DNA from 2 places in the Paenibacillus hamazuiensis genome. Region 1 is predicted to be linked to the other one. Evidence: predicted binding sites of a transcription regulator. Region 1 holds the regulator's gene; the other holds the start of a gene.
What was found. The regulator LexA, encoded in region 1, represses DNA repair genes until DNA is damaged. The targets are predictions, from matches to a motif close to CGAACATATGTTCG.
Positions count from the first base shown of each region.

Region 2: the regulator LexA is predicted to act here: its motif matches at 1,170-1,183, upstream of MYS68_RS14705 (SPL family radical SAM protein).

Region 1 covers NZ_JALRMO010000001.1:2,131,545-2,134,657, reverse strand. The annotation lists gene MYS68_RS09330 (hypothetical protein) at 1-308, opposite strand, end outside; gene MYS68_RS09325 (DUF896 domain-containing protein) at 335-520, opposite strand; gene MYS68_RS09320 (hypothetical protein) at 651-1,013, opposite strand; gene MYS68_RS09315 (LysM peptidoglycan-binding domain-containing protein) at 1,082-1,423, opposite strand; gene lexA (transcriptional repressor LexA) at 1,568-2,191, shown strand; gene glnA (type I glutamate--ammonia ligase) at 2,277-3,113, opposite strand, start outside.
Region 2 covers NZ_JALRMO010000001.1:3,321,122-3,324,234, forward strand. The annotation lists gene MYS68_RS14690 (hypothetical protein) at 1-372, opposite strand, end outside; gene MYS68_RS14695 (spore coat protein) at 485-778, opposite strand; gene MYS68_RS14700 (hypothetical protein) at 808-1,041, opposite strand; gene MYS68_RS14705 (SPL family radical SAM protein) at 1,204-2,145, shown strand; gene MYS68_RS14710 (hypothetical protein) at 2,224-2,730, shown strand; cyclic di-AMP (ydaO/yuaA leader) riboswitch at 2,904-3,044, shown strand; gene MYS68_RS14715 (stalk domain-containing protein) at 3,044-3,113, shown strand, end outside.

The DNA.
Region 1 (3,113 bases):
CGGGTGGACAGCTCCTTTTTTCCGATTTTCAAATAAGGCCGGCGAACGAGATATGTAAATATACCGAGCAAAATATAACAGCCGCCCGTTATCCAATACATATTGTCCTGCTGGGCAAGGCCCCGGAACGAAATAAAGCAGAAAATACCGACCGCGATCAATATGACGGGAAAAAACCAGCTTCTCCCGCGAATCGTCACCCCTTCGTCGGATGAAGCGCCGGAGAGCGGTTTTTTCCCAACTTTCACCCGCTGCTTATTCAGATGCTTCGTATTTTTTTGAACCATGCGTTCCCATTTTCGCGACATTCCGATCCCCCTAATAACTTAATCTTCTACTCTTCTTTATCGACAAATTTGATATTGTCCAATTGGACACGCAGCGAAGTTTTAAATGCTTCTATATACCTTTTTCTCAATTCGTTGCGTTCGTCGATTTCCGCGTCCGTAAGCCCCTCGGCTTTCGCTTTCCTGGCCAACTGATTAATTCGCTCAATATAGTCCGGATTGTTTTCGCTCATGAGTGTCCTCCCGATGTTCGCCTTCATAGTCCATTTTTCCAAAATACAAAATATACTTTGACATTGTCTGTACATATTGTCAAGCCAGCTTCACAGACAAAGTAAAAAGGCCCTCGATAGGGCCTGATCATTAATTATGTACAAGTAAATGAAGCTGTTCCTCAGCTTTGGCGATTCTGCTTAATTGGTAATCCAATCTGTCATGGGTCAACCTGACTTTTTCAAGAATAACATTGTCGGCATTGATATTTTCCGCATGATATTCTTGAAGAGTCTTCTCCAGCCTGTCCACCCGCTGATTCAGCTCCCGAACTTCCGCCCTTACTTCCTGCATATTGTTTTCCAGCTTGGTCATCCGGTCTTCCAAACCGGACATGCGGTTCTCCAAGCCGATCATCCGATCTTCGAGGCCGATGAAGCGATTTTCAAGGCCGATCATTCGATTTTCTAGGCCGGTGAAGCGGTCCAACAATTCCCTTAGCAATTGTTCCAACGTTCTACCCCACCCTCTCTATGAAAATGGTAAACTTAGTATAACACGGTGGCAGAACGTACGAAAGGTCAAGGTAAAAATAACAGCTGGCCTTCCTTCAAAACGCTGCTCTTCAACTTGTTCGCTTCCTTGATTTTATCGATGTATGTACGTATGTCCTGATCTCGCGTTTTGTTGGCGGAAGCGATTGACCACAGCGTGTCTCCTGGCATAACGACAACTGATCTGGTCTCCGCGGTTCCGGAAGTTTTGACCGAGGCCGATTCTCCGCTCGCATACACCGTTACTAAAGCAGAAAAAGTAAATATGATTGAAACGACAAACAATACGAACAAAAAGCGAACAAGCTTTTTATGTTTAATCACCGATGTGTCTGCTTTGTTATTTACTAACGCTGAATTTGTATACATTGAAATGACCTCCAAACATTTGTTCTGGTCTCATAATAACACGAACATTCGTTTGGGTCAATATGTTTTCTCGAACTTATGTTTGTACGAACTCCGGTTCTGTGCTATACTTTGGATAACGAATACAAATATGGAGTGATGACCGTGGGGAAAATTTCCAACCGCCAGCAAGCGATACTGGAATTTATTAAAAATGAGGTCAAAGACAAAGGTTACCCGCCGTCCGTCAGAGAGATCGGCGAAGCGGTGGGACTAGCCTCCAGTTCCACAGTTCATGGACATTTGGAAAGACTGGAGAAGAAAGGTTTAATTCGCCGGGACGCCACCAAGCCTAGAGCCATCGAAATTTTGGACGGCAGCGGCGAAGGATCGGGCGCTTTCGCTCTTTCCGTCGTGCGGGTGCCGCTCATCGGGCGGGTAACCGCCGGCGTACCTATTACGGCCACTGAAAACATCGAAGATTATTTCCCGCTTCCGAGCCATTATGTGAACGACGACAACGTGTTCATGCTCAGCGTCATCGGCGACAGCATGATCGATGCCGGCATCCACGACGGCGACTACGTCATCGTCCGCCAGCAGCCGACCGCCAACAACGGCGACATCGTCGTCGCCATGACGGAAGATGATGAAGCAACGGTGAAGCGCTTCTACAAGGAACGCGATCATTTCCGCCTGCAGCCCGAGAATCCCACTCTTCAACCGATTATTTTGAAAAACGTAACCATCCTGGGCAAAGTGATCGGACTGTTCAGAGACATTCATTAATCGACGATCGCCATCCCTCATGCAAATGCAATAAAGCCCCTCTCGCCGGCCGAAGCCGAGGCAAGAGGGGCTTTTTTTCTTAGTATTAGTACAACGACATGTACTGGTCTCTTTCCCAAGCGTGCACCTGGGTCCGATAGATGTCCCATTCGATTTCTTTCAATTCCACGAAATGCGCCAGAGCATGATCGCCGAGCGCGTCGCAGATCACATCGTCGCGCAAAAGCTCGTCAATTGCCGTTTTCAGATTCACCGGCAGACTCGGGATCCCTTGCTCTTCGCGCTCTTCGTCGCTCATGACGTAAATGTTGCGGTCGGTTGGCGGCGGCAGCTGCGTTTTGTGCTTGATGCCGTCAAGACCGGCCTTCAGCATGACAGCCAGAGCCAAATAAGGATTTGCCGCCGGATCCGGATTGCGCACTTCGATCCGGGTGCTGAGGCCGCGGGAAGCCGGGATACGGATCATCGGGCTGCGGTTGCTGGCTGACCATGCTACGTAACAAGGAGCTTCATAACCCGGTACCAGACGCTTGTACGAGTTGACGGTCGGGTTTGTGATCGCAGCGAACGCACGGGCATGCTTCAAAATGCCTGCCATATAATATCTGGCGGTTGTACTGAGGCCGAGCTTGTCGCTTTCATCGTAAAACGCATTTTCGTTGCCGCGGAACAGCGACTGATGGCAGTGCATACCCGACCCGTTCACGCCGAACAGAGGTTTCGGCATAAATGTGGCGTGCAAGCCGTGCTTGCGGGCGATCGTTTTAACGACGAGCTTGAACGTTTGGATCTGGTCGGCCGCTTTGAGCGCATCGGCATATTTAAAGTCGATTTCGTGCTGTCCGGGTGCTACCTCATGGTGGGAGGCTTCGATCTCAAAGCCCATTTCCTCCAGCGTGATGACGATTTCGCGGCGGCAGTT
Region 2 (3,113 bases), 1.2 Mb from region 1:
GGCAAATTTTGCCCTTGCCGGGAACGGACGGGTAATTCCCACCTCAGGCATAACAAAAGTATTCACCGTCTTGCCGCTGCTGTCCTTTATAATGAAATAAAAAATTTTTGCCGCATGCGCCATTGTGAAATCATTGTCGGACAAGTTTTCCAGCGAGGCTTCAACGACGAACTCTTCATTTGCTTTTACCTGTCCGGGGACGTATATTTTTGCCGAAAAAGATTGCTTCTGCTCAGAGGCAGGGATTGAAAAGTCACCCGCTTTGATGTTCGGATTATCGCGATTTTCGGCAACAGGCTCCGGCGGAGTTGAAATTGTACTGCACGCCGCCGCACTCATAAAAACACCGATAATAAGTAGCCACTTTCTCATTGATCATCACCCCCCAATAACAAACGAGAGGATTTCATCATTTGTTTCAAATTTTTTCCTGACAAAAAAATAATGGCCCCCTTCCGGGAGCCGCGGGGACTTCAAATTCAAATTATGCCAAACCTGTCGCGGTTTGGGCGTTTTGCAAATCCAGCTGAATTTGCTGTTTCACCTGAGTCGGGTGATACAGTCCTTTTTGGATCATGTAAGCCGAAATTTTTTCGTGGGAAGAAATCGCTTGGTCCAGCTGCTTTTTCAAAATTTGCCGAACCTCCGGCGTCGTCGCCTCGGTAAGGGCCACCGCGCAATCCTTGATGCCCGTTTTAGCGGCAATCAGCAAATCGTTTGCGATCACCTGATCGGTCATGCTGCCCATCCCCGTCATATTTTCCAGCAGCGTATTCATAAGATCATCTCCGTTCGTCATTGGTTATGTCATACTTTGGATAAAATTGCGGAAAGCTCCTGGATTGCTTGCTTGGATTGCTGTACATCCTGTTGAAGCAATGTTTTCAATTCCGGGTCGGAAGCCAGCGCTTGCATCGTTGCGGATTTGGTCAGGCAAACATTTTTGCTGGACAAAAGCTCTCTCATCTCCAAAATCTCATGCGTCGCCAAGTTGACGGCTCCAATCGTTTGCGCCTGAGGGGATTGCGTCGTCGCGTTCATCTGTTGCACCTCCTTTTGCAAAAGACCTGCCGAACACCACCTTACTTTTTGCTTGTTTCCGCAAGCTTATGCGGCAGGTCCTGTTTTTTCCACTTGCATAAAACCGTTCGGATAAGATACATTAAATACGAACATATATTCGCTATTATGAGGTGGAAAACGATGAGCAAACCGGTAACCTTTGAACATATCCGCTCGAAAACCGCTTTGAACCAAGTAACGGCCCCTTCCATGCCTTTTTCCTGGTCGCTCAATCCGTATCGCGGCTGCCAGCATGGCTGCAGCTTTTGCTATGCCCGCTCCACCCATTCGTTTCTCGGCATGGAGACGGACGATACGTTCCAAAAGCATATTTTTATCAAGGAAAACGTGCCCGAGGCGCTGGAAGAGCAGCTGCGGAAAGCGGCAAGAAGCCGCGGCGGGTTAAAGAAGTTCGGCAAAGTCGCCGTCGGCACGGCGACCGACCCGTACCAGCCGGTGGAGGCGAAAGCCCGGCTGACCCGGCAAGCGCTGGAGTTGTTCGCCCGCTACGGAGTCCCGGTCAGCGTGACGACGCGCTCTCCGCTCATATTACGCGACATCGATTTGCTTCAAGCGATCCCGGACGCTACTGTCAATATAAGCCTCAATACGCTCAATCTTAAAATATGGCGGGACTTCGAGCCGTTCACCCCTTCCCCGCTTGAACGGCTGAAAACGATCGGCCGGCTGGGAGAGATGGGTATCCGAGCGGGAATTTTTATGGCTCCGATTTTGCCGCTTTTGATGGATACGGAGGACGAGCTGCGCCGGCTGCTCGGCGAAGCCCGCTCTTATGCGCCGCGCTTTGTCATGCCGTCGTATTTACGCCTGAATACCCGGGATGTCAAAGTCTGGTTTTTCCAGACCTTGCGTACCGGCTACCCACACCTGGTGGAGGAGTATGCTCGTTTTTACGCATCGTCTCCTTATTTGCCCGCCGATTACCGGAAAGAAGGAATCGCCCGCGTCAACACCTTATTGGAAGAGTACGGATTCATCTCGTACGAACCGTACTCGGGACGGGAAGGCGACGAAGACGAAGCGTCCGAAGAGAAACCGGTGCAGCTCAGCTTCGCTTTTTAAACATCGCCCGTTCGCATAAGCAGCCGCTTCCTGAAAAAAGATATAGGTGTACCTAATCTTAATAAAGGAGCGACTTTCATGAACGCATTGAAAAGCGTTGCTATCGCCGTGCTGCTCATGGCAGGTTTGCCGATGACGGTCATATCCGCGGAATCGGCTTCTGCAAATACGGCTTCCTCCGCTTCAACCACCCGCAATAATGTCGTCACGAACAATAGCGATTACACGCCGTACGGTTCGCTCGGTACGGCGGGTCATTTGGGCACTTTCGGCAATAACGGAACAGGGCCTGCCGGTCTCGGCAACCGCGGCACCGATGCGACGCCGGTCCGCAATTTTGCCGCCCAGCAGGGGACCGGGTATGCAGGAGGGGATAACATCCGGCCCAATTCGATCGGATATGCCGCCGACGGCTCCGTTACCGGCATCACGTACGGAGGCCAGCGCGGAACCGCGTATCGCGATAACAGCTACACCGCCACCTCTGTGGATAACCGGACCAATTACGATTGGGTCGGCTGGCTTGGGCTGCTCGGCTTGCTGGGCTTGTTCAACCGGGGAAGGGCGGGCGAAAACCGCGGATAATAACCGATCCCTTTCGAAAACAGCTTCCTGCCTTTAAGGGAGCTGTTTTCCATTTGCAGCCGCCTATAAAAGACAATGCAGCCGGGTTAAATGTCTGCCTTCAGACGAATTGGTGATTATAGGAAGCAATTGGCACATTTTATACATTGAAACCATTCGGGTACTGTGGTACTTTTTATAAAGTGTCGAATCCAATACGGAAAGTATTGGTACGGGGGACGCTTCGCAATTGGGGTGAATGCAAGATTATTCAAGCTAGGGAAACCTCTTCCCGAACCCGTCAACTAACCTCGGAGGCAATAGGAGGTAAGCTTTGAACAAACTGATAGCAGGATTGGTTTTAGTCTGCTCGATGGTTTCTTTACATTTGTCCGCCCCTGCCC